Regions from separate parts of the Mesorhizobium sp. WSM4307 genome, predicted to be linked through region 2. Evidence: predicted binding sites of a transcription regulator. Region 2 holds the regulator's gene; each other region holds the start of a gene.

Region 1 (7,531 bases), on a different contig from region 2:
AACCAGGATGTCTGCCGTACTTCCGGCCAGAACCGCGATCTGGGCCAGGCTCGCCGACACGCCGTGCGAAACAAGGATATCCGCCGCCGCCTCTTGCCGGATCAGGCCGATGACACCCGAAACAAGCCAGAATAGGGACAGGCAAGCGAAGATGACAGGCTTTGCCAGCCAGAGGCGGGCGAACCATCGTTCCTGGACATTGGCCGGCATGTCGGCCAGCGTTGCTTCCAGCGGCTGAAGCGGACGGCCGGAAATTCGGTTCCAGGCCGCTGCGTCGCCCGTGACACCGCCCGCCACGGCAGCAAGGGCTGCGCTGCGCAGCGGGGACCGCCAACCAAGAGTTCCAAGCACATCTGCAACCGCGCCCGCGAGCCGGCCGAGAATGGCTGGCATCGGCACCACTCTCGCAGGCGGCAGACCAAGCCACGCACGCAAGGTGGAGAGGACCTCGGCGAGCGGTCTGGCATTGGCTTCGACGAGATCGACGGCGAGTCGGGGCGGCAGCGATCCGGCGACCGCGCGCGCCACCGCTTCGGCAACGTCGGTGACCGCCACGGTCTGGATCGGCTGGAGCGGCATGACGGCCGGAACAAAACCGGGGAATGCCGCAAGGGCGCGCAAAAGTGCCGTCCCGCCATAGGCAGCGGGCGCGATCACAAGGCCCGGCCGCAGGATGGTCCACTCCAGCGAGGAGCTTGCGACGGCCTTGTCGCCTTGCGCCTTGGTGCTGAAGAAAGGATTTGCCGAGGCGAGATCGGCACCGATCGCGGAGATCTGCGCAAAGCGGTGCACACCGGCCTGTTCGCAGGCCGCAACGAGTGCCACCACCGAGCCCCGGTGAACGGCGTCGAGGCGGTCGCGGGGGCCGTCCTGCAAGGCGGCCCGCCGCATTGACCACCGCGTCCATGCCCGCAACCACCGGCAGCCAGTCTTCAGCGGCAAGGAGTTTCGACATGTCCGCCGCGATCCAGCGCACCGCCGGCCGGCGTCGCCCGGCATCCTGAACATCGCGACCGAGGCCGGTCACGTGATGACCGTCGCGAAGCAAACGGCTGATGACTGCGTCCCCGATCAAACCATAGCCACCGAGGACGAGAACATTCATGCCATGGCTTTCAGGCGGCTTCGAGCGCCGCCTTCACAGCCGCGATCGCATCATTGGCCTTCGAGGCATCCGGGCCGCCGGCCTGGGCCATGTCGGGCCGCCCGCCACCGCCCTGCCCACCCAAGGCGGCGGAGGCGACGCGCACCAGGTCGACGGCGCTGAAGCGGCCGACGAGGTCGTCGGTGACGGCGACGACGACGCTTGCCTTGTTGTCCTCGCCGGCACCGACGAAGACGACGACGCCGGAGCCGAGCGAAGTCTTGCCGGCATCGGCCAGCGGCTTCAGATCCTTCGGCGAGACACCGGAGACCGCCTTGCCGAGGAAGCCGACGCCGGCAACCGTCTCGTTCTCCGAGGGCGCACCCGCCGCGGCACCGCCGCCGAGTGCCAGTTTCTTGCGCGCTTCGGTCAGTTCCTTCTCGAGCTTCTTGCGCTCTTCGAGCAAGGTCTCGACGCGCGCCGGCACGTCGGCGGGCGAGATTTTCAGCACGGCTGCCGCCGCCTTCAGACGCCTGTCCTGCTCGTCGAGATGTTTTCTGGCCGCCTCGCCGGTCAGCGCTTCGATGCGACGCACGCCAGCGGCGACCGCGCTGTCGGAGACCACCCGGACCAGGCCGATATCGCCGGTCGCCCTGACATGGGTGCCGCCGCAGAGTTCGACCGAATAGGGCCGGTTGGCCTTGGCGCCATGCAGGCCCGTGCCCATCGACACGACGCGCACCTCGTCGCCGTATTTTTCGCCGAACAGCGCCATGGCGCCCTCGGCGATGGCGTCGTCGACCGACATCAGGCGCGTGGTCACCGGGCTGTTCTGCACGACGATTTCATTGGCCATGCGCTCGACCTCTTCAAGCTCCTCGGCCGAGATCGGCTTGTTGTGCGAGATGTCGAAACGCAGGCGCTCCGGCGCGACCAGCGAGCCCTTCTGCGCGACATGGGTGCCCAGCACCTCGCGCAACGCTTCATGGATCAGATGCGTGGCGGAGTGGTTGGCGCGCAGCCTGGTGCGGCGTGCGTGATCGACCTTGAGCTCGACGGCAGCGCCGGTCTTGACCGTGCCGCTCGCCACCTTGCCCAGATGCACGAACAGGCCGTCGGCCTTCTTCTGCGTGTCGGATATCGCGATCGAGAAACCTTCGCCCGAGATGACGCCGGTGTCGCCCATCTGGCCGCCGGACTCGCCATAGAACGGCGTCTGGTTGACGACGACCGCAACGGCATCACCCTTGCCGGCGCTGTCGACGGTCTTGCCGTCCTTGACCAGCGCCTGGATGAGGCCTTCCGCCTGCTCGGTCTCGTAACCGAGGAATTCGGTGGCGCCGGTCTGTTCGCGCACGGAGAACCAAACCGTCTCGGTGGCGGCCTCGCCGGACCCGGTCCAATGCTTGCGCGCCTCGGCCTTCTGCTGCTCCATCGCATTGGTGAAGCCGGCCAGATCGACCGAGATGTTGCGCTGGCGTAACGCGTCCTGCGTCAGGTCGAGCGGGAAGCCGTAAGTGTCGTAGAGCTTGAACGCCGTCTCGCCATCCAGCATGTCGCCGGCATGCAGCGTTTCCGTCGCCTCGGAGAGCAGGCCGAGGCCGCGCACCAGCGTCTTGCGGAAGCGCGTCTCCTCGAGCTTCAGCGTCTCGGTGATCAGCTGTTCGCCGCGCGGCAGTTCGGGATAGGCTTGGCCCATTTCGCGCACCAGCGCCGGCACCAGCTTCCACATCAGCGGTTCGTTCGCGCCGAGCAGCTGCGCGTGGCGCATGGCGCGGCGCATGATGCGGCGCAACACGTAGCCGCGGCCTTCGTTCGACGGCAAGACACCGTCGGCGACCAGGAAGGAGGACGACCGCAAATGGTCGGCAATGACGCGGTAGGAGGCCACCGTTTCCGTATCGGGAGCGCGGCCAAGCGCGGAGGACGCCGCATCGATCAGGTGACGGAACAGGTCGGTCTCGAAGACGCTTTCCACCCCTTGCAGGATGGAGGCCATGCGCTCCAGGCCCATGCCGGTGTCGATGGACGGGCGCGGCAGGTCGATGCGCTCCTCCTTCGTCACCTGTTCATACTGCATGAACACCAGGTTCCAGAATTCGAGGAAGCGGTCGCCATCCTCTTCGGGGCTGCCGGGAGGGCCACCCCAGATGTGCTCGCCACGATCGATGAAGATTTCCGAGCACGGCCCGCACGGACCCGTGTCGCCCATCGCCCAGAAATTGTCCGAGGTCGGGATGCGGATGATGCGATCGTCCGAGAAACCGGCGATCTTCTTCCAGAAGCCGGCCGCCTCGTCGTCCGTGTGGTAGACGGTGACCAGCAGCTTGTCCTTCTTCAACCCGAACTCCTTGGTGATCAGGTTCCAGGCAAGCTCGATGGCGCGCTCCTTGAAGTAATCGCCGAAGGAGAAATTGCCGAGCATCTCGAAGAAAGTCAGGTGGCGCGCGGTGTAGCCGACATTGTCGAGGTCGTTGTGCTTGCCGCCTGCGCGAACGCTCTTCTGGGCGGTGGTGGCGCGCGAATAGGACCGCTTCTCCAGACCGGTGAAGACGTTCTTGAACTGCACCATGCCGGCATTGGTGAACATCAATGTCGGATCGTTGCGCGGCACGAGCGGGCTCGAGGCCACGACCTCGTGGCCCTCCTTGCGGAAATAGTCGAGAAATGTCGACCGGATCTCGTTCACGCCACTCATGACTGCTGCCTTTTCGCGAAAACCGCCGGCGCGGCCGGCGGAAACTGGTGTCTGCTTTCCAGAAATAGACTTGGCCTTTTAGCGGCCACGCTCCAGCCTGTCCAGAAACACGGAACTGGGCCAATCCCGGGAGTCTATTGGTCCCAAAAACGAAAACCGCCGGCGCGAAGGCCGGCGGTTTTGGACGCGATACTAAAGAACTCGGTTACTTAAGCATCGGATCATAGGTCGACTTTATGGCCGAACTCTGTCCGTTGCCCTACATCGCGCCGGCTTCGTCCTCAAAACCGTCGTCGCCGCCTTCAGAGCCACCATTTTCGAGGAACTTTTCGGCGATAAGCCCGGCATTCTGCCTCAGCGCCAGTTCGATCTCGCGTGCGGTATCGGGATTGTCGCGCAGGAACAGTTTTGCATTTTCGCGGCCCTGGCCGAGACGTTGCGAATTGTACGAGAACCAGGCGCCGGACTTCTCGACCACGCCGGCCTTGACGCCGAGATCAACCAGCTCGCCGGTCTTGGACACGCCCTCGCCATACATGATGTCGAACTCGACCACCTTGAAGGGCGGCGCCAGCTTGTTCTTGACCACCTTGACGCGGGTCTGGTTGCCGACGACCTCGTCGCGATCCTTGACCGAGCCGATGCGGCGGATGTCGAGGCGCACCGACGCATAGAATTTCAGCGCGTTGCCGCCGGTCGTGGTTTCGGGCGAACCGAACATGACGCCGATCTTCATGCGGATCTGGTTGATGAAGATGACCATGGTGTTGGAGCGCGAGATCGAGGCGGTCAGCTTGCGCAGCGCCTGGCTCATCAGGCGGGCCTGCAGGCCGGGCAGCGAATCGCCCATCTCGCCCTCGATTTCGGCGCGCGGCGTCAGTGCCGCGACCGAATCGACCACCAGCACGTCGATGGCGCCGGAGCGCACCAGCGTGTCGCAGATCTCCAGCGCCTGCTCGCCTGTGTCGGGCTGCGAGATCAGCAGGTTCTCAAGATCGACGCCGAGCTTGCGGGCATAGACCGGGTCGAGCGCGTGTTCGGCGTCGACGAAGGCGCAGATGCCGCCCTTCTTCTGGGCTTCGGCCACCGTGTGCAGCGCCAGCGTCGTCTTGCCCGAGCTTTCCGGCCCGTAGATCTCGATGATGCGGCCGCGCGGCAGGCCACCAACGCCGAGCGCGATATCGAGGCCGAGCGAGCCGGTCGGCACCGTTTCGATCTCGACGACCTGCTCGTTCGCGCCGAGCCGCATGATCGAGCCCTTGCCGAAAGCCCGCTCGATTTGCGACAGCGCCGCATCCAGAGCCTTTGATTTGTCCACTGCCTTATCCTCTACAAGCCGCAAAGAATTCTGAGCCATGATACATCACCCCTTGGTCGTCAATGAAGGCCGGACAATCCGTAATCCCTGCCATTTTGTACCTTTTTTGTTCTCGTTTGGCAAGAGGGATCAAATATCTGAAAAGCCAGTCATATCCGGATTTGTTCTTTTTCCGTACCAAGAGATCGAACAGGAATGCACCCCGCATTGGGCCAGGCTGCTCGGTTGTATCGATCCGCCGAATCGCCATCTTGCTGGCGAAGGCTATGACGCAGTCTAGCGCTTGTGCAGTTGCAATAACAAAGGGCATATCGCCGGCATGGTGAAATCCATAGAGATATTGGCCGTGGGCGGCGCCCATATCGACCGGCGCGGCCAGGTGTCAGGCACGTATGTGCCGGCGGCGTCCAATCCCGGCACGATGCGCGAGGACGTCGGCGGCGGCGTGTTCAACGCGCTGCGCAGCACGGTGCGGCGCGGCGTATCGGGCTCGCTGATGTCGATGCGCGGCGGCGATGCAGCGGCGGACACCATTTCGCGAGCCATCGCCGAGGCAGGCATCGCCGACCTGTCGGCGGTCTTCCTCGACCGCACGACGCCGAGCTACACCGCGCTGATCGATCGCGAGGGCGAGTTGATCGTCGGCTTTGCCGACATGGTGCTCTACGATCTGGCGTTTCCCAAGCAGATGCGGCGCTCCAAGGTCCGCGAGGCGATCGCTGCCGCCGATGCCATCCTGTGCGACGCCAATCTGCCGTCGGCGGCACTGGAGCGGCTGGTTTCGCTTGCGGCCGGCAAGCCGGTGTATGCCATTGCCATCTCGCCGGCCAAGGTGGTGCGGCTGATACCGGTGCTCAGCGCGCTGGCGCTGGTCTTCATGAACCGGCGCGAAGCCGTCGCGCTGGCCGGCGTCAACGCAAACGCGGCCGAAGGAGATGTCGTCGACGGGTTGCGATGCAGCGGCCTTGCCAGCGGTGTCGTGACGGCAGGCAGCGCGCCGGTGCTGGGTTTCGATGAAGCAGGCGCCTTTACGATCCAACCGCCTGCCCCGAGAAAAGTCGCTGACGTCACCGGCGCCGGCGACGCGCTGGCGGGTGCGACGGTGGCAGCCCTGCTGCGCGGCCTGCCGCTGCGCCAAGCCTTGCGCGAAGGCGTCGCGGCGGCGACGCTGGCCATCGAAAGCGCCGACGCCATCCCCGATTTTACCGCGGCGAGCTTCGCCGAAGCTCTGGCTCTTGTGCCGGACGCGCAGGAAGTGGCATGAGACCGGCAAATTCATAGTGCCGCTGTGTTGCCGGGCGCCCCCCATGCGCCGCACCGCGAGTTGGAGATCCAGATGAGACCCGAAACCGCCCGCCCCTTCATCGACATCCACGCACCAGTGGCGCAAGCCCTGGCCGCCGGGCGCCCGGTTGTGGCGCTGGAAAGCACCATCATCACCCATGGCATGCCCTACCCCGACAATGGCGCCATGGCAGCCAATGTCGAGAAGATCATCAGCGACGGCGGCGCCGTACCGGCGACGATCGCGGTGGTTGGCGGCCGCATCAAGATCGGCCTGTCTGACGGCGAGCGCGAATCGCTGGCCATGACCGGTGACGCCATGAAGCTGTCGCGCGCCGACCTCGGCTTCGCCGTCGCGCAAGGACGCACCGGCGGCACGACCGTCGCAGCCACCATGATCGCGGCTGAAATGGTTGGGATAAAGGTGTTCGCCACCGGCGGCATTGGCGGCGTGCACAAGGGCGCGGAGAAGAGTTTTGACATCTCCGCCGATCTCGACGAATTGGCACGCACGCCGGTGATCGTCGTCTCGGCCGGCGCCAAGGCCATCCTCGACATCGAAAAGACGCTGGAAGTGCTGGAGACGCGCGGCGTGCCTGTCGTCGGCCATGGCTGCGAGACGATGCCCGCCTTCTGGTCGCGGCAGTCGCCATTCCGCGCGCCGCTGACCTTGCACGGACCGGAAGAGATCGCGCATTTCTACCAGACCAGGGTTGCGCTGGGGCTCTGCGGCGGCATGCTGGTCGCCAATCCGGTGCCGGAAAACCAGGAAATCCCGGCCGAGGAGATGGCCGGCTACATCGAAGCCGCGCAAAAGGCCGCCGAGGCGCTCAACGTGACCGGCAAGGCGGTGACGCCGTTCCTGCTGGGAAAAATCCTGGAGTTGACCGGCGGCCGCAGCCTCAAGACCAACATCGCGCTGGTCGAAAACAATGCGCGGCTGGCGGCAGGGATTGCGAAGGCCCTGTAGGTTCAAGCGGCAAATGCCCCCTCACCCGGATTGCCAAGACCGAATTGCAAAAGAGCAATTCGGGGCAATCCGACCTCTCCCCGAGGGGAGAGGAGCTTGCAGCGCCGGCGCTTTCCTCTTCTCCCCAGCGGGAGAACGTGGCCGCGCAGCGGCCGGATGAGGGGCCTCGCGCTTGCG
Region 2 (7,531 bases):
CTATCGCCTCTGGTGCCGGGCTCCGATCGTCAACCGCCGCAGGCGGATATGCCGGCGACACTTCCGCCGCCTGCTTCAGGCCGGATTGTGCGTGTCCGGCGGCGACTCGCCCGGGTTTCCTGGCCTCGCCTGCGCCATGGTGCGGCGACGGCAGCGGAGCTCGAGCTTGACCGGGGCATCGCCTTCCTGCTGGTGCCGGTTTGTCTGGCCGCTGGAGCGATCGGCTATTATTCGCTCGCGGCGGAGCCTGATTTTGCAAAGCCTGTCGCGGTCGTCGTGCTGATGGCGGTCTGTGCGCTTGTTTCGCGCTCCTGGCCGAAAACCCATCTGGGCTTCATGGCGGCATTGTTGTGCGCGCTTGGCCTGCTTGTCGCCAAGGTCGAGACATGGCGGGCGGGCACCCAGATGCTGGGTTCGGAAATCTCGACGCAAGTGACCGGCCGCGTCGTTTCGCTCGACCGGATGGAGACCGGCCGCATCCGGCTGACCATCGACGTGACGTCGACCGCACGGCCGAAACTGCGTTATGCGCCGGAAAGGGTCAGGCTTTCGGCGCGAGATATCCCGGCGGAAATGACCGCCGGCTCCATGGTCACCGGCTACGCTAAACTGTTGCCGCCGACCGGCCCGGTGCGGCCGGACAGCTACGATTTCTCCTTCGACAGCTATTTCGCCGGTATTGGCGGCAGCGGCTTCTTTCTCGGCAATCCAAAGCTTGTCTCAGCCACGGACGACGAGGTGCCGCTCACGGCCCGCCTTTTCTCCGGGATAGAAAATGCTCGTGAAGCCATTGCCGACCACATCAGGGCCAGGGTTGGCGGTGCCGAGGGTGAGATCGCGGCGGCGCTGATCGTCGGTGTGCGGGCCGGCATTCCCGATGAAATCAACGAGGCGATGCGGCGCACCGGCATCTATCACATCATCTCCATTTCCGGGCTGCATATGGCGCTGGTCGCCGGCACCATTATGGGGCTGCTGCGCGGTGCCTTTGCGCTGTTTCCGGACTTTTCCGCGCGTCGGCCGGTGAAGAAATATGCGGCCGCCGCCGCACTGTTCTCGATCGCCGCCTATCTCGTCATTTCCGGTGTCGTCGTTGCCGCCGAACGCAGCTTCATCATGCTGGCGGTGATGCTTGTTGCCGTCCTGTTCGATCGCGCGGCACTGACCATGCGCAACCTCGCCATCTCGGCGATCGCCGTCATTGTGGTGTCGCCGCATGAGGTCGTCGGCCCAAGCTTCCAGATGTCGTTCGCTGCGACCGCCGCGCTGGTCGGCGCCTATGCCGGCTGGGCGGATCACCATGCGGGAAAAGCAAGACCGCCACCGCCAAAGCGAACTCTGCCGGGTTTTCTCACGCGAAAATTCCTGCTGGCGACGGGCGGGCTGGCGATGACCTCCATCATCGCCGGCTGCGCCACGGCGCTGTTTGCCATCTGGCATTTCCAGCGTGTGTCGCCGCTCAGCCTGTTCGCCAATCTGGCCGTCATGCCGATCGTGTCACTGATAGTCATGCCTTTCGCTGTTCTCAGTTCTCTTGCGATGCCCTTTGGTGCCGACGGCCCCTTCCTTTACGTGATGGGCAAGGGCCTGACCGCAATGATCGCCATATCGGCGTGGATATCGGAACGCTCCCCGGTCGATGCGGTCGGGCTGATTTCGCAGCGATCCGTGCTGCTGGTGACCATCGCCCTGGTCATCGCGACGATGGCGACGACCTGGCTGCGGCTCGCGGCAGTGCCATTCGCGCTTGCCGGCCTGCTGACAGTATCGGATACGCGCACCCCGGATGTGCTGATTTCCGAAGATGCGCGGTTGGTGGCGCTGCCGATCGGCGGTGGAGAACTCGCGGTCAGCCGGGCTCGCCCGAACGAGTTCACCGTCGACAATTGGAAACGCGCGCTGGTGTCCGAAACCATCGTCGTGCCGGAGATGTTCGACAGGGCGGACGGGCAATTCGACATTGCCGATGCCGTCAATCTGCCGCCGGGAGCACCGTTCTACTGCACGGATGGCGTCTGTCTTGCACGGCACCCGTCGGGTGCGATCATCGCGCATGTCGAAGACCGCAAGGATACCTGGAAAGCCTGCGGTTTCGCCGACCTGATCGTCGTCAATGACGCGACGGGCTATGATGCCTGCCACAATCCGCTGGTTCTTGTCGTCACCAAACGGCAACTTGCCCGCAAAGGCAGTGCCGCCGTGTTCTTCGACCGCCAATCGGCAACTGGCCCGCCAACCGTCAGCTTCGCGGTGGACGGGCCGTATCGGCCTTGGCACGAGCAGCGAAAATTTTCGCGTGAGGCGAGGGGGCTGGCGCCCTATCAAAAACCCGAAAAGACGGCCGCTCCTGCTCAGTAACGCCGGATCAGCCCGACAAGCTTGCCCTGCACCTTGACCCTGTCTGGCCCGAAAATGCGCGTCTCGTAGGCCGGGTTGGCGGCTTCAAGGGCGATCGAGGCGCCCTTGCGGCGGAACCGTTTCAGGGTTGCTTCCTCCTCGTCGACCAGCGCCACGACGATCTCGCCCGGGCTCGCCGTGTCGGCGTTGCGGATGATGACCGTGTCGCCGTCGAAGATGCCGGCGTCGATCATCGAGTCGCCCTTGACCTCCAGCGCATAGTGCTCGCCACCCATGATCATGTCCGGCGGCACCGAGATCGAATGCGTCTGGTGCTGGATGGCATCGATCGGCACACCGGCGGCGATGCGGCCCATCACTGGGATCGACACGGCGGAAACCGCATCGTCATCATTGCCGGCCGCAGGCAAACGCGACTGCGCCGGTTTGATCTGGCGGCCAAGACCGCCCTGGCCGAGGCTGCCCTGGATGACGCTTGGCGAGAATTTCTTTGCCGCGTTAAGGCCGGGCGCGATCGAATCCGGCAGCCGCAGCACTTCCAGTGCCCGCGCCCGGTTGGGCAGCCGGCGGATGAAGCCGCGTTCCTCCAGTGCCGTGATCAGGCGATGGATGCCCGACTTGGAGGCGAGATCGAGCGCTTCCTTCATTTCGTCGAAGGACGGCGGAATGCCGCTTTCCTTGAGCCGTTCATGAATGAACATCAGCAGTTCATGTTGCTTGCGTGTCAGCATGGCGGCCCCCGAGGCGTTGAACGACGGATTTGAATCAGAATCGAAAAACAAACCCAGAACAAACACTATCTGTTCCAGTTGTGTTCCGCAACTGTTTAAAGTTTAATGAATTTGTTAACGCGTCTGAAATTTTTTGACCGGGGCAGAGGGTCGCGATCAATGATTTCCCTGCCGGTACGCGCATTGAAATCGTTTCGGTTAATGGTCTGTGGCCTAGCCCTGAACGCGGTTTGGCATCAGGTGTTTGGGAGGCGTCTGCGGGGCGGATTTGAGCGGCGTATCGATCCATTCCGGCAGAACGAAACGAAACCAAAACGCCAACGATCGTGAGTTCAGGCCGGCACGGCCACGTGGATCCGGACGCCGCGGAAGCATCATCCGGAAACCGCTTTCAGGCTGCCGGCGCGCGCGGTGTAAGTGTTGGCGCCGTTGTCTTCGCTGTGGACATAGACATGCAGCGTGTAGCCGATATGCGCCGTCATCAGCGCCTTTGCCCGCTCTACATCCCGATCGAGCGCCGCTTCCATGATCGCGGTGTGATGCTCGATGGCGATCGCCTCGCGCAGCGCGTCCATTGCCTCGCCATAGCCGTCCTTCAGGCCGGCCGCCGCTCGCAAAGTCGGCGCCAGGCCGAGAAACCGATGATGCCGGCGCAGCTGATCGGCGATCGTCGAGCGGAAGCGCAACAGCCAGTTTGACGTCGCCGCGCTCAGCAGCGCCGCATGGAAGGCCTCGTGGCTCTCGTCCCATTTGTCGACGGCGGCATCGGAAGGGTCATCGACCGCGGTCTTGCAGCGGGAGAGCCGGTAATGAGCGGTAACGACCGCGTCCTCCCATTCCCTGCCGCCGTTCGCGATCGATTCCAGGAACAGCGGCATTTCGACAACCATCCTGGCGCGCGCCAGGTCCTCGAGCTCGGCGCGTGACACGGGAGCGACGGCAAAGCCGCGATTGCTGATGGCGGTGACCAGGCGTTCGGCTTCAAGTCGAGACAAGGCTTCACGCAGCGGCGTCCAGCCGACGCCGTATGTGCCGCGCAGCGCGCTCAGCTTGAGCGGCGCCCCCGGCATGAGGCGAGTGGTCAGGATATCGCGCCGCAGCAGCTGATAGGCCGCCTCGGTCTTCGTGGAATTGTTCTGATCCTGCATCGCGATCCGTCCATCATCGGCTTATGAAAATTATATATGAAGGGGGAGTATGGCAAGAATTATATATAATGTTTGACACGCGGCGAGGGACTGACCATGATCGCCGCAGTTGCCGTCCTTGAGAGCGGCGCTGATCAAATCTGGGAGGAAATGATGTTGAAGTCGAAATCCGCTTGGCTGTCGGGATTGGCCCTGGCAGCCGCATTGATGGTCAGCGCCGGCAGCGCCGCGGCCGATCAGATACGCATCGGCATCGCCAATTTCGGTGAGCATCCGCAGCTCAATGCCGCCATAGCGGGCTTCAAGAAGGCACTGACGGACAAAGGCTTTGTCGAGGGCAAGGACGTCGTCTACACCGAAAGCCACACCAATTTCGATGCATCTCTGGTGCCGCAGATGATCGCCAAGCTGCAGGCGGAGCAGCCCAAGCTGATCTATACCATCACCACGCCGGTCTCGCAGATCGCCAAGAAGGCGCTCGCCGGTTCCGGGATTCCGATCGTCTTTGCCGCGGTCACCGATCCGGTGGCGGCCAAGCTGGTGCCGTCGTGGGACGCCGGAGACGAAGGCATGACCGGCGCCAGCGATCTGCAGGATGTCGCCGCGGTAATGGCCTTCACCAAGAAGCTGCTGCCGAACGCCAAGCGCTTCGGCGTGCCCTACAATCCGGGCGAGGCCAATGACGTTGCCCTGATCGAAAAGATCAAGGCGGCGGCACCCGCCGCCGGCTTTGAAGTCGTCGAAGTCGGCATCGACAACGTCAATGACATCCAGCAACGCATCGCTTCGCTCGCAGGCAAGGCCGACGTGATCTACGGTCCGGCCTCGAACCTGATCCAGCCGGCGATCGCCGCCGTCTCTGCAGCCGCGCGCCAGGCGGGAATCCCGGTCGTCAACTCCGATGACAGCGCGGTCCGCAACGGTACCGTGCCGGCAAGCTTCGCGGTCAATTACACGCAGGTCGGCATGAACGCCGGCAACATCGCGGCCGAGATCCTCAAGGGCAAGGATCCCAAGACGATCGCGCCGTCGCGCCCGGCCTATAAGGACCATATGGCAACGATTTCCCGCAAGGCGATGGCCGCGTTCGGCATCGAGATACCGGCTTCGATGGCCGATTGCGGCTGCATCGTCGACTGATATCGGGCTGGACGGGCGACGGCGCCGTCGCCGTCGCCCATCAGGCCAGGGAGGAACGATGCTCGATATCCGATCCGCGCGCAAAGTATTCTACAAGGGGCAGGCCGACGAGAAGGTCGCGCTGGACGGCCTCAGCCTGTCATTGGCCACCGGCGATTTCGGCATCGTCATCGGCTCCAACGGGGCCGGCAAGAGCAGCATGCTCAACGCCATTTCCGGAGCTCTTGTCCTGGATTCCGGCAAGATCCTGATCAACGGCGCGGACGTGACGGCCATGCCGGTGCACAAGCGCGCCACGCGATTGGCGCGCGTCTTCCAGGATCCGATGCGCGGCACCGCCGCCAGCATGACCGTGGCGGAGAACATGCTGCTGGCCGATCTGCGCAGCCGAAAACGCACGCTGCGACAAGGGCTGAACGCCGCGAGGCTCGCGTCCTACAAGGAGCGCCTGTCGATATTGGGCCTCGGCCTTGAAAATCGTCTCGACACCCGTGTCGACCTACTCTCGGGCGGGCAGCGTCAGTCGCTGTCGCTGATCATGGCTGTCGGCGGATCGCCGGACCTGCTGCTGCTCGACGAGCATACCGCGGCACTCGACCCGCGCACGGCCGAGATCGTCATGCAGGCGACGGTGCGCGCCGTCAACGCGCTGAAACTGACCACGCTGATGGTGACCCACAACATGCAGCACGCCGTCGACTATGGCAGCCGGGTGATCATGCTCGATGCGGGCCGGGTCCTGCTGGAGGTCACTGGCGAGGAGAAGGCCAGGGTCACGGTTATCGATCTGATCGGCCATTTTTCCATCAAGACCGACCGCATGTTGCTGGCGAGCTGATCACCATGGGCTTTATTCAGGACGTTCTCACCAGCTTTGTCGCGATCATGCCGGTGACCCTGGCGCAGAGCCTGATCCTGGCCTTTGTCGTGCTCGGCATCATGATCCCGTTCCGCATGCTGAATTTTCCCGATCTGACCAGCGAAGGCGCCTTTCCGCTGGGCGGCTGCGTCTGCGGCGTGCTTCTTGCCGCCGGCGTATCGCCGCTGACCTGCATCGTCGTCGCATTCGCGGCGGGCTTCGCGGCGGGCTGCTGCACCGCCTTCATCCATCTGCGCTTCCGCATCCACACGCTGCTGGCGGGCATCCTGATGATGACGATGCTTTACAGCATCAACCTGCGCATCATGGGCAAGTCCAACCTCTCGGTTTTCGGCTCGCCGACCGTGTTCGACTGGGTCCCGTTCGCACGGCCGGGTTTTCCGGCCAGCAAGATCGTTGTCGCCGGCCTTCTCGCGCTCATCGTCTTCGCGGCGCTCTACATGTTCTTCAGGACCGAGAAGGGGACTGCCGTGCGCGCCGTCGGCGCCAATCCCGACATGGCCGAGGCGCAAGGCATCAATGTCTGGGCGGCGACCATCGGCGGTGTCGGGCTGGCGAGCGCGTTTTCGGCGTCGAGCGGCGCACTGATGGTGCAGTCGCAGGGATTTGCCGACGTCAATATGGGGCTGGGTATCCTCATCAACGGCCTGGCCGCGCTGATGATCGGCGAGGCGGTCGTCGGCAAGCAGACGGTCTGGCGCCAGCTGCTGGCGCCCTTTGCCGGCGCGATCATCTATTACCAGCTGGTGTCGTTCTGCCTCGCCGCCGGCATGCCGCCTCCCGACCTGAAGCTTGCCACGGGCCTGTTCGTGCTCGCCATGCTTGCCCTGCCGAGCCTCAAGCGCGGCCGGGGATCCGCGCCGGCCCGCGAAGCCATCCGTGAATAATCAGGACCTAAACAACCAGGGAATGTCACAAATCATGCGCGCACCGCTCGATCTCGCAGCAGTCGAAGCCATGGATGCGGCCGATCCGCTGCGCGCCATGCGCGACCGCTTCATTTTGCCGGAAGGCGTGATCTACCTCGACGGCAACTCGCTGGGTGCGGCGGCGCCCGCCGTCTTCAACGAGCTGCAGAAGGCGGCGACGCAGGAATGGGCGCAAGACCTCATCCGCGCCTGGAACACCGCCGGCTGGTTCGACATGCCGGTCGCGCTCGGCGACCAGCTCGGACGGCTGATCGGCGCCGCTTCCGGCCAGACGGTGGTCTGCGACACGACCTCGATCAACATCTACAAGGTGCTGCATGCGGCACTCGGCATGCGGCCGAATCG
Region 3 (7,531 bases), on a different contig from region 2:
ATCGATCATCAAGGACATCGGCCGCGCCATCCGCTATTTGCGCGACCAGGCCGGTATCGCGGTGCTGCTGGTCGAACAATATCTCGACTTCTGCCGCGAGCTTGCCGACGAGGTCAATATCATGGACCGGGGCCAGATCGTCCATACTGGACCGGCGGAAGATTTAGACCGGGCTGATGTGCGAAAGTTTCTTACCGTCTAGAATCGGTGCTGGACTTCAGCTGACGATCCAAAGTCCTTGGCAAGTCGAATATTTCTTTCATCCAGCGATCCTCGTCTCTGGCGCGCCAGAGGCGGCATGCTAGTCTTTTTGTTGGCTTTGTGAGTCGGCCGCTTCCGTATCAGTCTGGTTATCGCAGATCGAGGGCGCGGCGAAGGCCGGCAAGTTCCACGCAAGCAAGGCTTCCTAGCTTCTCTCCTGCGATCTTTGTCGTTCAAACGCGTTTGGGCACACAGGCTAAGGGACAGCCATGGAACGTTTCGTCGAGGACTACCAGAAGCGGCGGCTTACCGAACGGGTCGATATCATCGCGGCCATCAACATTTTGAGGTCACAGGGCTGCGAATATGACGACCTGATCGAGGAGATCACCAAGGTGTTCTACGTCGACCTCGATACTTTCAATGAAATCGTGATGGCGGCATAGAGCCGCTTTCGCCCATCCAATAGAGTCGCCTTCGCCCATCCAATAGTCACAGCTCGGCATTGATAAGCGCGGTCAGCTCGCGCGCCGGAACGCAGAGGCGGTGACGCGGTTGCGGCCGCCGCGCTTGGCGTCGTAAAGCGCCTTGTCGGCGGCGCTGAGCACCTTGTCGAAGCTGAGCCCCTCTTTGCTGCCGAATGCAAAACCGGCACTGACCGTGCATCTCAGGGAGCCGGTTTCGGTCTCTATCTGGCGTGTCGCGAAGGCGGTTCGGATGCGCTCCGCCGCGCCCTCGACCGTTTCCGGCAAGGTGCGCTTCAACACCAGCGCGAATTCCTCGCCGCCCATGCGCGCGGCAACGTCGGTCTGGCGAAGATTGCCGGCGAGTTCGCTCGCAAATACCTTCAGCACCTCGTCGCCGGCCGCGTGGCCGAACTCGTCGTTGATGGCTTTGAAATTGTCGAGATCGAAGACGACCACGGCGGTAAAGGCACCGACCGGGAGATGGCCATGCATGTCGAACAGTGCGCGCCGGTTGAGCAGGCCGGTCAAGGGATCGGTGAGCGCGTTGCGGCGGTGGTGTCTCGCCAGGCGCCCCTGATTGAGCGCAAGGGACAGGGCGCCAATGCCCGTCATACTGGCGATGACGACAATGAGGCTCAGTTCCTCGGCCCAGTTGCTTGGTGCATGGCCGAGAACCAGCTTGCCGTCCCATGCCAGGACCGCCGCGCACAGCATGAAGGAAACGGCGGTGGCCGAGTAGAGCGTGGTGATGCCGACCGTCAGGGCAGGGGCTTCGTCGCGGCCGCGCCAGTATTCGAATGCCGTCGCGAACAGGAGCAAGGCGGCGAACAGGTTCTCGAACATGAAGCCAAGGCCATCATAGCCCAGAGCCATGGGGGGCAGCGTCACTGCCAGTGAAACACAGCCCAACAATGCTCGCGGCAGCGGCGAGCCGCCGGTTCTGAACTGGTAGGCCGCACCCAGCATGGTTGAGAAACCGAGCAGCAACAGGGCAAGGGTGGCGATGCCGAGCAAGCGCCCGGGCATGTCGATATAGGCGTCATAGACAAAGATATCGCCGACCACGAATACCAGGCTGATCGCCCATGTCAGCAGGAACCGTTCCGTGCGGGCGGTCAGCCACATGCCGAACAATGTCAGGCTCAGGCAAGCAGCGGAGAAACCGACAGCCAGCAGAAGTGAAGTGTAGTCGAGCGACATGCCCCTCTTTCCCTGCCGGCGGCGGCTCCAGCTCTGCAGCTTGGCGTCGCCGCATACATGCAGCAAGGAAGTGTCGATAAGGTTACGATCGTGGCGAAGATGCCCGGGAATAGGCGCTTTGCTACGCGCAAAACGCATAGATGATGCACTTACAGCATGTAGCCGAACAACAACGAATGCTTGTCAGCCGGCTATGCGCTTCATCAGCGCCATCGCCCCGAACGGTGCGCGCACTTTGCCCTCGGTGATGAAGTAGACGAACACGTCGCGCGGCTGAACAGGCGCGTCGGTGGCGGGATCGGCGCGTCGCAAATCGGCCGGCTGCTTGCCTTCAGCCCATGTCTTTGCCCGCGCCGCCCACTCGTCGAGCCCCTTCGGCGTGTAGCAATCGGGATTGTCGTCCGATCCGGTCTGCAGTCGTGCGTAGACGAAGTCGCCGGTGACGTCGGCGATATCAGGATATTTGGCATGGTCGGCATAGACGATCGCCGCCTTGTATTTGCGGGCAAGTGCCGCGAATTCCGGCACGATGAAACTGTCGTTGCGGACTTCCAGCGCATGGCGCAGCGCGACACCGTCCTGTTTCTCCGGCAGCAGTTTCAAAAAAGCTTCGAAATCGTCCGGATCGAACTTTTTCGTCGGCGCGAACTGCCACAGGATCGGGCCGAGCTTGTCGCCGAGCGCGGCAACGCCGGAGCCGAGGAAGCGCATCATCGATTCACCGGCCTCGCCCAGCACGCGGCGGTTGGTGACGAAGCGGTTGCCCTTCAGCGAATAGACGAAACCGTCCGGCGCCTCGCTTGCCCATTTGACGAAGGTCGGCTCCTTGAAGCTGGAATAGTAGGTGCCGTTGACCTCGATGCTCGGCACCTGCCGGCTGGCGTAGTGCAGTTGCTTGGCCTTCGACAATTTGTCCGGATAGAAGGACGTATCCCAGGGCTCGAAGGTCCAGCCGCCCATGCCGGAGCGGATTGTTCCCGATTTGCTCATTATCGTCCTCCCGAGTGCGGTGTCTGGCCAAATTCAGAAGTCTGGCCGCGTTCAGAAAATCAGGCCGTCGTGGTCTCGTCGACCGGCTTTGCCATGTCGACAAGCACCCATCCTGGCCGGTAGGGGTTGGGCCGGCGACCCGTTTCGCGATAGCCGTAAGCGAGATAGAGCGCGATGTTCCGCTCCATTTTCGCATTGGTGTAGAGCCGTATCTCCGGCAGGCGCCACTGGCGCGTCTGCTCGTCGGCATGTTTTAGCAATGCGATACCGAACCCCTTGCCCTGGAAGGCGGGCGACACCGCGATGGAGAAGATCATGGCGTGATCCGCATGCCGCTCCAGTGTGAGCACTCCGGCAGGTTCGCCGTCGCTCTCCAGCAGCCAGACCTCGGCGTTCGCGATGCGCGGCGCGTAGTCTTCGGTCACCGGGATCGGCGGCGCGTCGAGCATGGCGTTGTAGGGGGCGTAGGCGGCTTGCGTCAGCGAAATGACTGTTTGGATATCACCGGCAAGCGCTCTTCTGATTGTCATCCAAACACTCTCCAGGCGCCAACCGGTCCGCTGATCACTCCGCCGCTTCGCGCTTGCCTCCGGGGCGCCGCTCCAGCAGTTCTTTGAGGAACTGCCCGGTGTAGCTGCGCTTCTCGCGCACGATCGCTTCCGGTGTGCCCTGGGCAACCAGTTCGCCGCCGCCGTCGCCGCCTTCGGGGCCGAGGTCGAGCACCCAGTCGGCGGTTTTGATCACTTCGAGATTGTGCTCGATGACCACCACCGTGTTGCCCTGGTCAACCAGCTCGTGCAGCACTTCCAAGAGTTTGGCGACGTCGTGGAAATGCAGGCCGGTGGTCGGCTCGTCGAGAATGTAGAGCGTCTTGCCTGTCGCCTTGCGCGACAGTTCCTTGGCGAGCTTGATGCGCTGCGCCTCGCCGCCGGACAACGTCGTCGCCTGCTGGCCGATATGGATGTAGCCGAGGCCGACCTGCTTCAGCGTATCGAGCTTGTCGCGCACGCCCGGCACGGCGGCGAAGAAGTCGACGCCTTCCTCGACGGTCATGTCGAGCACGTCGGCGATCGACTTGCCCTTGAACAGGACGTCGAGCGTCTCCCTGTTGTAGCGCTTGCCGTGGCAGACGTCGCAGGTGACGTAGACGTCAGGCAAAAAGTGCATCTCGATCTTGATGACGCCGTCGCCCTGGCAGGCCTCGCAGCGGCCACCCTTGACGTTGAACGAGAAGCGTCCCGGCTGGTAGCCGCGCGCCTTGGCCTCGGGCAGGCCGGCGAACCAGTCGCGGATCGGCGTGAAGGCGCCGGTATAGGTGGCGGGGTTCGAACGCGGGGTCCGTCCAATGGGCGACTGGTCGATGTCGATGACCTTGTCGAGGAATTCCAGGCCCTCGATGCGGTCATGCTCGGCCGGATGCTCGCGCGAGCCCATGATGCGGCGCGAGGCTGCCTTGAACAGCGTCTCGATCAGGAAGGTCGACTTGCCGCCGCCCGATACGCCGGTGACGGCGGTGAAGGTGCCGAGCGGGATTTCGGCAGTGACGTTCTTCAGATTGTTGCCGCGCGCGCCGACGATTTTCAGGCGCCGGTTCTTTTTCGCCTCACGCCGGACCCCGGGGGTGGCTACTTCAAGCGCGCCCGACAGGTATTTGCCGGTGATCGAGTTGGGATTGGCCATCACTTGCTGCGGCGTGCCCTGGGCGATGATCTCGCCGCCATGGATGCCGGCGGCCGGACCCATGTCGACGACATAGTCGGCATGCAGGATGGCATCCTCGTCATGTTCGACGACGATGACGGTGTTGCCGATGTCGCGAAGGTGCTTGAGCGTATCGAGCAGGCGCGTGTTGTCGCGCTGGTGCAGGCCGATCGACGGCTCGTCCAGCACGTAAAGCACGCCGGTGAGCCCCGAGCCGATCTGCGACGCCAGGCGGATGCGCTGGCTCTCGCCGCCCGACAGCGTGCCCGAATTGCGCGACAATGTCAGATAATCGAGCCCGACATCGTTGAGGAAGCGCAGCCGCTCGCGGATTTCCTTCAGCACGCGCACCGCGATCTCGTTCTGCTTGTCGTTGAGCTGCGCAGGCAGGTCGGTGAACCATTTGTCGGCGTTGCGGATCGACTGTTCCGTGACTTCGCCGATGTGCTGGCCGCCGATCTTAACCGCCAGCGCTTCCGGTTTCAGCCGATAACCTTTGCAGACGGGACAGGGCGTCGCCGACATGAAGCGCTCGATCTCCTCGCGCATCCAGGCGGATTCGGTTTCCTTCCAGCGCCGTTCGAGATTGGGGATGACGCCTTCGAAGGTCTTGGTCGTCTTGTAGGAGCGCAGGCCGTCATCATACTGGAAGGTGACTTCACGCTCGCCGGTGCCGCGCAGGATCGCGTCCTGGGCCTCGGCGCTCAAATCCTTGAACTTGTCGCCGAGCTTGAAGCCGTAGGCCTTGCCTAAGGCCTCGAGCGTCTGCACGTAATAGGGCGAGGTCGACTTCGCCCAAGGGCTGACGGCGCCGTCGCGCAGCGACACGTTTTCGTCGGGCACGACGAGATTGGGGTCGATGGCGCGCTGGCTGCCGAGACCGTCGCAGGTCGGGCAGGCGCCGAACGGGTTGTTGAACGAGAACAGCCGCGGCTCGATTTCGGGAATAGTGAAGCCGGACACTGGGCAGGCGAATTTTTCCGAGAACAGGATGCGCTCATGCGTCTCGTTCTTCGATTTGTTGACCGAATCCTCGCCGGTCTGGCTGGAATCGAGCGGCCTGTCGGCGAACTCGGCCACCGCCAGCCCCTCGGCGAGCTTCAGCGCCGTCTCGATGGAGTCGGCAAGACGCGTGGCCAGATCGCCGCGTACGACGATACGGTCGACGACGACGTCGATGTCGTGCTTGTATTTCTTATCGAGCGCCGGAACATCGGATATCTCATAGAAGACACCGTCGACCTTGACGCGCTGAAAACCCTTCTTCTGCAGCTCCAGCAGTTCCTTGCGGTACTCGCCCTTGCGGCCGCGCACGATCGGCGCCAGCAGGAACAGGCGCGTGCCTTCCTCCAGCGCCAGCACCCGGTCGACCATCTGGCTGACCGTCTGGCTCTCGATCGGCAGGCCGGTGGCCGGCGAATAAGGTACGCCGACACGCGCGAACAGCAGGCGCATATAGTCGTAGATCTCGGTGACGGTGCCGACCGTCGAGCGCGGGTTCTTCGAGGTAGTTTTCTGCTCGATCGAGATGGCAGGCGACAGGCCGTCGATCTGGTCGACGTCGGGCTTCTGCATCATCTCGAGGAATTGCCGGGCATAGGCCGACAGGCTCTCGACATAGCGGCGCTGGCCTTCGGCATAGATGGTGTCGAAGGCCAGCGACGATTTGCCGGAACCAGACAGGCCGGTCATGACGATCAGGCTGTCACGCGGCAGGTCGAGATCGACATTCTTCAGATTGTGTTCGCGCGCCCCGCGAATGGAAAGGAATTTATGGTCGGCCATCGCCGGTCGCCGCCTCAGATCTGGAATTCGTGGGATTGGCGGGATTGTCCCAGCCATCCCCTATGTAGGTGTTTTTGCCGCCACGTCGAGAGACGCCACAATTCCCGACAGAAGTCGTTTAACCGTCTTTCGCGCGAAGGGGCAAGCAGAAAGAACAAAGGCCGAACACGCTCCTGACAAAGCTGTGTAGAAACCTGACCTGTACGTAACCTCCCGGCGATCACAATTTTCCGTAACCGGCTATTGAAGGTTGACGTGGCCGGCTCACGGGGGCAGTCTCCCGGGGTCAGCGAAGCCGGCCGTCTTTCGATGGCCTCGCCGCCCCAAGGCGGCCTGCGAGACGCCGCAGGCATTTGCGATTTGCGCTTCGCTACGACAATGTCGCAACGGACACAGGAGCGGAGCATGACGCCACCGGACAGTCCCCAAGGGCTCCACGCCTCGTTGGAGCCGCGGCAGGCATACGTGCCAGGGTTTAGCGTTTGCGCCACCCGACAAACCGTGACTTGCCGTATCCCCAAAATCAGAGACCGCTAGTCGGATCGTCGGCTGACGCCGCGTAGCATCCGAAATCAAACGCCGGCAGTACACTCCCGGCAAAATTTGGATTTGAGATCCAGAAAAGCCCCGTCCGTTTGCCTAGGGCACGGCGGGGCTGTTCTTTTGACGACATGGCTGCACCGGCCCCAGCGGAGGGCTGCTCACCTCGGCGGCTTAAACCCGCCCGTGGCCATATCGACCGTGATGGTGCCGGAAATCCTGACATCGGTATCGCCGATTTTGAACGTGCCGTTGCCGTTGCTGGGGAACGCATCGTCGGGTTCCGGCCGGGGACCCGGCTTGGCGATGCGATAATCACCGTTCACACCGGGCAGTGCGCGTTTCTGTGCCTGCGGTACGCTGTCGCCGGCGAGGGCCATACCGCTCGCAAGGCTGGCAAAAGTGAGCACCGCTGCGACCATGAGGCGATGCGACGTCCTGGGCGAATGAGTGTCGATCATCCCGGGATTATAGGGACCAGCCGCTCCCGGAACCAGAGCGGTGTCGTCAAATCATCGACAGCGGGCAGAAATCCGAGCTGGTTCACGCCGCCTTTTTGCGCGTGTCGAAGACATGGTCGACAATGCCCCATGCCTGGGCCTCGCGGGCGGTCATGAAATGGTCGCGGTCGAGCGTGCGTTCGACCT
Region 4 (7,531 bases), on a different contig from region 2:
TCACTGACCGCTTATATAGGAAGCAAGGCCGAAACTCCAATGTTCGCGGCACTTTTCCAGTGTCATTTTTGGTGGTAATTTCAAAAGGATACCGCTGATTGCGACGATATGGCCATGACGCTTTTCGCCGCCACAAGGCAAAAGCCGGCAATGGACCAACTTTCCCAAGCGAAAGCCGCAAGCGCCATGAATTGGCGCCGGCGGCTGCCTTTGCAGGCGCTGAGCGGCTGGCAGTTCCGGGATCTCAATGGTGATCTGATCGCCGGCCTGACATTGGCCGCGATCGCCATTCCCGAGCAGATGGCAACGGCCCGGCTCGGAGGTTTTGCTCCCGAGATTGGTTTTTTCGCTTTTGTCGCCGGTTCGGTGGCGTTTGCCCTGTTCGGCGCCAATCGTCACCTCTCGGTTGGCGCGGATTCGACCATCACGCCGCTGTTCGCCGGCAGCCTGGCGCTGCTCGCCACATCCGGCTCGCCGCATTATCTGGCACTGGCAGCCATGCTGGCGTTGATGGTCGGGCTGATCGTAACCTTGAGCGGCGTCTTTCGCCTCGGCTGGATCGCCGATCTCCTGTCCGTGCCGGTCACCACAGGGTTTCTGGCGGGCATCGCCGTCCATATCATCGTCTCGCAGATGCCCGGGCTGCTTGGCCTGCCGGCCGAGAGTGGAGAAACGTTGCGGCGTGTCGGCGAGATCGGCGGCAATCTCCATCTCACCAATCCCTGGAGCCTAGGGCTCGGCCTCGGCGTGTTCGCCATCGTGTTCTGTTCGGAACGGATCAGCGCCCGCATCCCCGGCGCCTTGATCGGCATGGTGCTTGCCACGCTCGCGGTCGTCGTCTTCGGCCTCGGGGATCGCGGCGTCGAGGTGCTAGGCGCCTTGCCAAACGGCCTGCCGCGAGCCGACCTGCCGGAGGCCAGCCTCGACGATATCCAGGCGCTGGTGCCACTGGCGCTGCTGATCGCCATTGTCGTCATGGTGCAGACGGCCGCCACCTCGCGGTCCTTTGCCTCGCAGCAGGACGACGCACCCGACGTCAACCGCGATTTCATCGGCGTCGGCGCCGGCGGCATTTTGTCGGGCCTGTTCGGCGCCTTTGCCGTCAATGCCAGCCCGCCGCGCACGGCCATCGTCTCCCAGTCGGGTGGCCGCTCGCAACTGTCCGGCCTCATTGCCGCGGCCATCGTGCTGGCGCTCGGTGCCTTTGGCGGCGGTCTGCTCGCCAATGTTCCGCAGGCCGCCCTTGCCGGCGTCCTGATGTTCGTTGCCCAGCACATATTGCGCTGGAAGGTGTTCGCCAGCGTCTATCGGCAGGCGCCGGTCGAATTCGTGTTGATCCTGGTCACCATGGCGGCAATCGTGGTGTTGCCGATCGCAACCGGCGTGGCGGTGGGCATCGGCCTGTCGCTGCTGCATGGCATATGGAGCGCGACGCGCACGGAGCCGATCGAACTCGAACAGGTGCCGGGCACGTCCGTCTGGTGGCCTCCGGCCAAGCCCAGCGCTGGCGAACAACTCCCGGGCGTGCTGGTCGCGGCCTTCCAGGCGCCACTGTCCTTCGTCAATGCCGATCGCTTCAAGCGCGGCGTTTGCGACCTTGTCGATGCCAGGGACGAAACCGTGAAACTGGTCGTGCTGGAGGCCAGCAACATCGTCGAGATCGACTACACCGCCGCGCAGGCCCTGATTGACACCATCCTTCATTGCCGCAAGGCGGGCGCGGTCTTTGCCATAGCGCGGCTGGAATCGCTGCGCGCCCAGGCGGCGCTGGCGCGGTTCGGCATTGCTGAAATGGTCGGCACGCAGCGCATATTCCACAGCGTCGACGCGGCGATCAAATCACTTGGTCCGGGAAAACAGCAGCAGCAAGGACAGGATGGAGTGTCATGATCGACCCGCGAGAACCCATTGTGACGCCGGTTCCCGTCGAGGAACTGAGGCCGACGCAGATAACGGTCGGCATGAGAGAAGTTGCGTTGAAGCGCCAGATGATCCGGGAGCAGGACGCCAAGAAGAAGACCGGCGCTTTTCTCGGCAAACACATGGTGCCGGTCGTATTGGGTCCCAAAAATCGCAGCTACGTCACCGATCACCATCACCTCGCCCGCGCCCTGCTCGAGGAAGGCGTCAAGGACGTGCTTGTGGCCGTGATCAGCGACCTGTCCGCGCTCGACAAGGACACGTTTCTTTTCGTGCTCGATAACAGAGGCTGGATGCACCCGTTCGATGAGAGCGGCCGGCGCCGCGATTACTCGGCCATTCCGAAGACAATCGGCGAGCTGATCGACGATCCTTACCGGAGCATGGCGGGCGAACTGCGCCGGATGGGCGGCTTTGCCAAGGACACGACGCCGTTCAGCGAATTCATCTGGGCGGATTTCCTTCGTCGGCGCATCGATCGCAACGCGGTTGCGAAGAACTTCGACAAGGCGATGAAAGAGGCACTTAGCCTGGCCAAGGGCAAGGACGCGGACTATCTGCCGGGCTGGTGCGGCCCGACCTCGGATTGAGCCTGCTTCGGCCGAGGCGCGATGCTGTTTGGCGGGCTCGATAATCGCTTGGCGTCTTGCCCATGATGCGTCGAAACCGGCGATTGAACGTCGACAGGTCGTTGAAGCCGGCGTCGAAGGCGATCGCCGAGATCGCGTCGGTGGACAGGCACAGCCGCAATGCCGCTCGGTGCAGACGGATCTTGAGCAGGAACTGGTAGGGCGTCATGCCGGCAACCTGCCGGAAAATACGCAGGAAATGATACGGGCTGGTCGCCGTCTCTTCCGCCAGCGCAGACAGCGAAACCGGCCCGTCGGCATCCAGTTCGATCCGCCGCACGGCTTCGGCCACCCGTTTCTGATCGCGACGGCTTGGTCCGCGCCTGATGGACGTAGCGCCGGAAATCGTGGCCACAGCCGCAGCAGCGATGCGCACACCGAGTTCCTCGAATGCCTCGCTGTCGCCCGTCTCCCGCGCGGCTTCCGCCTCGGCCAGCAGCGGCGCCAAGGCCGGCAAGGGCGGCAGGCGCGGCGCATCGAAGGCAAGCGTGCTCGCGCCCGGCAAACCGGCGACAATCCGTTCCATGTAGGCAGGCTTGAAATGGAACGAGAGACAGCGGTCGCCGCTGCCGTGTTCGTGTCCGCATTCATAGCATGTGCCGGAATTGCCGAGCAGCAGCGCGCCTGGCGCCAGCATGGCGGTGCCTTGCTGCGCGCGGTAGCGGAACGTGCCGCCGGTGACCGCTGCAACACAGAAATCCTGATGGGCTTCCTCGAACGGCCGGTCGCCCGCGCCGGCCGTGCAGATCACATCCGCCACGTGCCAGCCGGGTCCGGATGCGAGAGTGCGGGTCGTCGCTGTCATGGCCGAAATATAGCAATTTTTCCCAAGCCCAGAACCCCGTCAGCGCCTATTCCTCCCGGTCTCCTGACAGAAAGAGGCCGCAGCCATGTTCGACCCCTTTGCCGAAGCCCTGCACAGTCCCGGACCAATCGACGGGCTCGCCGAAGAACTGAACCTTTATGGCCGCTTCGTCGGCGCCTGGACTTTCGATGCCTCACGCCACCTCGAGGATGGCACCGTGCTGACCGGACGTGGCGAGGTGCATTTCGGCTGGGTGCTCGAAGGCCGCGCCATCCAGGACGTCTGGATCCTGCCCGCGCGGAACACCGGTTCCCAGCCTTCCCTGGGCAAGTGGACGTTCTACGGCACGACGCTGCGGGTCTATGATCCCGGCGCGGACGCCTGGCACATTTTCTGGAGCGATCCGCGCAATCAGTATTTCAGCCGCCAGCTCGGCCGGGCCGAGGGCGACGCGATCGTGCAGGTCGGCGCCGACGGCACCGGTTCCTCGGTGCGCTGGAGCTTTTCGCGGATCACCGAAAATTCCTTCCGCTGGCGCGGCGAGCGCTCGCACGACAATGGCGCGACATGGCGGCTGGAGGTTGAGTTCCTGGCGCGGCGCGTCGCAACAGCCTGAACCAGCAACACTTTGTAACAATGGAGAAAACGATGTTCGATCATATCTCGATCGGTGTTCGCGACGCCAACACCTCCAAGCGCTTCTATGACGCAGCGCTGAAGCCGCTCGGCTACACCTGCCTCAGCCAGTCACCGGGTTCGCTCGGCTATGGCGCCGAAAGCGTCGCGCTATGGGTCAACGAGGCAGCGCGGCCGGTTCCGGCGAACGAAAAATCAGGCCTGCATTTCTGCTTCGCCGCGCCGACACGCGACAGCGTCGATGCCTTCCATGCCGCTGCCTTGCGCGAAGACGGCAGCGACAATGGCGCGCCGGGCCCGCGCGCCGACTACGGCGACAATTATTACGCCGCCTTTGTTATCGACCCGGATGGTTATCGCCTCGAGGCCTATTGCGGCGCTGCCGGCTGACCCGTCGAGAGCCGTGGTTTCGCGGTCCTGACAGTTTCCACCGACCAGGCTTTGCTCTACCAATGGCATGGTACGGGCTCGGCCCGGCGGGAGGGTCAGCGATGCCGAGTTTCGACAGCCTGTTCAATGCCTTCGTCACCATTCTCGTGACCATCGATCCGCCCGGCCTGGCGCCACTGTTCCTCGCCGTGACGCGCGGCATGAACCGCGAGGAGCGCCAGCAGGTGTCGGTCCGCGCCTCGGTCATCGGCTTCCTGGTGATGGCGCTGTTCGCGGTGGCCGGCGCCTCGATCCTGTCGGTGTTCGGCATCACGCTGCCGGCCTTCCGCGTCGCCGGCGGTTTCCTGCTGTTCTTCATCGCCTTCGAGATGGTCTTCGAGCGGCGACAGGACCGCAAGGAGAAGATCGGCGACGTCGCCATCACCAAGGACATGATCCACAACATCGCCGCCTTCCCGCTGGCGATCCCGCTGATCGCCGGCCCCGGCGCGATTTCGGCGACGGTGCTGCTCTCCGGCTCGTTTCAGGGCTTTGCCGCGCAGGCAGCACTTGTCGGCATCATCCTCGTCTGCCTCGCCATCACCTATCTGGTGTTCGTGCTGTCGGAACGCATCGACCGCATCCTCGGCCAGACCGGCCGCTCGATCCTGACCCGCCTGCTCGGCGTCATCCTGGCCGCACTGGCCGTGCAATTCGTGGCCGACGGCATCAAGGCGCTGATGGCGGGGTGAACGGCAGTCTCTACTGCCCCACTGCCCTACTTTGCGGTGATGTCGATGACTTCGAAATCATGCGTGATCGTGGCCGTCTTGGCCATCATGGCGGAGGCCGAGCAGTATTTTTCGATCGAAAGATTGATCGCCCGCTGAACCTTGTCGGGCGACAGCGCGCGGCCCTTGACGATGAAATGCATGTGGATGCGGGTGAACACCTTTGGGTCGGTCTCGGCGCGATCGGCGTCGAGTTCGACGACGCAGTCCTCAACCGCCTCGCGACCCTTTTCCAGTATATGCACGACATCATAGGCCGAGCAGCCGCCGGTGCCGATCAGCACCAGTTCCATCGGGCTCGGGCCTGGCGTCTTGCCTTCAGGGCCGGGTGCCGTTCCCAGCACCAGCTTGTGGCCGCTGCCGGACTCGCCGACGAAGGTGCGCTCTTCGATCCATTTTATCCGTGCCTTCACCGCTTTGTCCTTTCAGTCCTTTGGCCGCGCCTGCTGTCAGGCCAAATCAACAATGCAAAACCCCGAAAGTCCATGCAGGACCCTCGGGGCATCGATCACGCGACATCAGCCGTCTGATGTTGCTTTCGATCAGAACGGGATCTCGTCGTCCAGTTCGCGCGACGAACCGCCGCCACCGCCGCCCCTGGGGGCGCCGCCGCCACGGTTGAAGCTTTCGTTCGGGCTGGACTGGCCGAAATCGGAACCGCGGCTGCTGCCGCCGCCGGAATAACCGCCGACCTGCCCGCCCTCACCCTGGCGCCCGTCGAGCATCTGCAGTTCGCCGCGGAATCGCTGCAGCACGACTTCCGTCGTGTACTTGTCGGCGCCGGTCTGGTCCTGCCATTTGCGCGTCTGCAGCTGGCCCTCGACATAGACCTTCATGCCCTTCTTCAGATACTGCTCGGCAACCTTGGCGATGCCCTCATTGAAGATGACGACATTGTGCCACTCGGTCTTTTCCTTGCGCTCGCCGGAATTCTTGTCGCGCCAGCTTTCCGACGTGGCGATACGGATGTTGACGACCGGCTCGCCAGAGTTCAGGCGGCGGATTTCAGGGTCCGCGCCGAGATTGCCGACCAGAATGACCTTATTGACGCTACCCGCCATGATTTTTCTCCGCGCTCATCCGAAACAAATTTTTGTCGCAGCACCTTACAGGCTGCGGACGTCAGCCGCCTGCTAAGGCTGGCTTTTCCCACAAGGTTTTTGTTCCCTTTTCGTTCCTATATGCACTGCCGCTGATTGTCAAGGAATGGCAACAGTGCCTGAGCCTGACATATGGGTTTCAAAACAGCGCTTGCCAAATCAATAAGTATCGACTTATGCTTTTGTCATGATCGAAGCAGAGATTTTCCGCGCTTTGGCTGACCCGACCCGCCGCGCCGTCTTCGAGCGCCTCGCCGCAGCTGAAATGAGCGTGTCCGAATTGCGCAGCGGCCTGACGGTGTCGCAGCCGGCGGTGTCGCAGCATCTGGCGGTGCTGCGCGGCGCCGGCCTCGTGGTCGAGCGGCGGGCCGGACGCAACGCCTACTATCGTGCCGATCCGCAGGGGCTCGCCCCCTTGCTCTCCTGGATCGAACGCTACCGGACCTTCTGGCCGGAGCGCATCGAAAGGCTCAAGACGGTTTTGAAGGACATGGATCAATGAAGGATTTGGGATCGATGAACGCCAAGACCCAGGGCAAAGCCTCCCCGGATGTGCTCGAGTTCGAATACGACCTTGCCGAACCGCCGGAAAAAGTGTGGCGGGCGCTGACAGTGCCGGAATTGCTCGCCGCATGGATGATGCCGAACGACATCAGGCCGGAAATCGGCAATCGTTTTGCCTTCGCCGGGACCGAAGCTGCCATCGAATGCGAAATCCTCGACGCCGAGCCGGAGCGCCTGCTGCGCTATTCCTGGCGAGAGCAGCCGGGCGACGCCGGGGATCCGCTCGACAGTGTCGTTACCTTCACACTCGCCCGCACCGTTTCCGGCGGCACGCATCTGCGCATCGTCCATGACGGTTTTGCAGGGAAAGCGATGCCCGCCGTCGCCACGGCGGGCGCCGGCTGCCGGCTTTCGCTTGGATTGGACGGGCGCGCAAAGCCTGTCGCCGCGAACATACCGAACACCCTGCTGCTCGCAGCCTGAACACGGAAATCGGAGACGAAAAATGAGCGGTCTTGCCAGTCTGGTGCCGATGGTGATCGAGCAATCGAGCCGCGGCGAACGCGCCTTCGACATTTTCTCGCGGCTGCTGCGCGAGCGCATCATCTTCATCAATGGCGAGATCAACGACGACGTCTCGGCGCTGGTCTGCGCGCAGCTTTTATCATTGGAGTCGGACAGTCCCGACAAGGAGATATCGCTCTACATCAACTCGCCGGGCGGCGTGGTGACCAGCGGGTTCGCCATCTACGACACGATGCAGTATGTCAGTTGCCC

What was found. Region 2 encodes LexA, which represses DNA repair genes until DNA is damaged. Its sites were predicted from a motif close to TGTTCNNNNTGTGTTCNG; they were not measured.
Region 1: a site for LexA is predicted at 5,197-5,214, ahead of recA (recombinase RecA). Genes of this name have one in related genera too.
Region 3: a site for LexA is predicted at 6,495-6,512, ahead of uvrA (excinuclease ABC subunit UvrA). Genes of this name have one in related genera too.
Region 4: a site for LexA is predicted at 6,312-6,329, ahead of FJV83_RS25850 (single-stranded DNA-binding protein). Genes of this name have one in related genera too.

The regions. Positions count from the first base shown of each region.
Region 1 is NZ_VFTB01000002.1:557,809-565,339, reverse strand. Features, by position in the region: gene FJV83_RS06375 (SDR family oxidoreductase) at 1-891, opposite strand, end outside; partial or broken gene FJV83_RS36870 (NAD-dependent epimerase/dehydratase family protein) at 929-1,105, opposite strand; gene alaS (alanine--tRNA ligase) at 1,116-3,782, opposite strand; gene recA (recombinase RecA) at 4,042-5,139, opposite strand; gene FJV83_RS06360 (carbohydrate kinase family protein) at 5,420-6,364, shown strand; gene FJV83_RS06355 (pseudouridine-5'-phosphate glycosidase) at 6,437-7,354, shown strand.
Region 2 is NZ_VFTB01000019.1:35,996-43,526, reverse strand. Features, by position in the region: gene FJV83_RS33400 (ComEC/Rec2 family competence protein) at 1-2,358, shown strand, start outside; gene lexA (transcriptional repressor LexA) at 2,352-3,089, opposite strand; gene FJV83_RS33390 (GntR family transcriptional regulator) at 3,464-4,237, opposite strand; gene FJV83_RS33385 (ABC transporter substrate-binding protein) at 4,391-5,377, shown strand; gene FJV83_RS33380 (ABC transporter ATP-binding protein) at 5,436-6,215, shown strand; gene FJV83_RS33375 (ABC transporter permease) at 6,221-7,144, shown strand; gene kynU (kynureninase) at 7,179-7,531, shown strand, end outside.
Region 3 is NZ_VFTB01000011.1:62,875-70,405, reverse strand. Features, by position in the region: gene urtE (urea ABC transporter ATP-binding subunit UrtE) at 1-202, shown strand, start outside; gene FJV83_RS25895 (hypothetical protein) at 471-647, shown strand; gene FJV83_RS25890 (GGDEF domain-containing protein) at 720-1,868, opposite strand; gene FJV83_RS25885 (DUF72 domain-containing protein) at 2,052-2,858, opposite strand; gene FJV83_RS25880 (GNAT family N-acetyltransferase) at 2,918-3,388, opposite strand; gene uvrA (excinuclease ABC subunit UvrA) at 3,423-6,344, opposite strand; gene FJV83_RS25870 (hypothetical protein) at 7,046-7,345, opposite strand; gene FJV83_RS25865 (ATP-dependent Clp protease proteolytic subunit) at 7,428-7,531, opposite strand, start outside.
Region 4 is NZ_VFTB01000011.1:55,114-62,644, forward strand. Features, by position in the region: gene FJV83_RS25815 (SulP family inorganic anion transporter) at 187-1,890, shown strand; gene FJV83_RS25820 (ParB-like protein) at 1,887-2,510, shown strand; gene FJV83_RS25825 (AraC family transcriptional regulator) at 2,446-3,354, opposite strand; gene FJV83_RS25830 (hypothetical protein) at 3,440-3,970, shown strand; gene FJV83_RS25835 (VOC family protein) at 4,003-4,380, shown strand; gene FJV83_RS25840 (MarC family protein) at 4,482-5,111, shown strand; gene FJV83_RS25845 (OsmC family protein) at 5,138-5,563, opposite strand; gene FJV83_RS25850 (single-stranded DNA-binding protein) at 5,693-6,211, opposite strand; gene FJV83_RS25855 (metalloregulator ArsR/SmtB family transcription factor) at 6,438-6,752, shown strand; gene FJV83_RS25860 (SRPBCC domain-containing protein) at 6,767-7,237, shown strand; gene FJV83_RS25865 (ATP-dependent Clp protease proteolytic subunit) at 7,260-7,531, shown strand, end outside.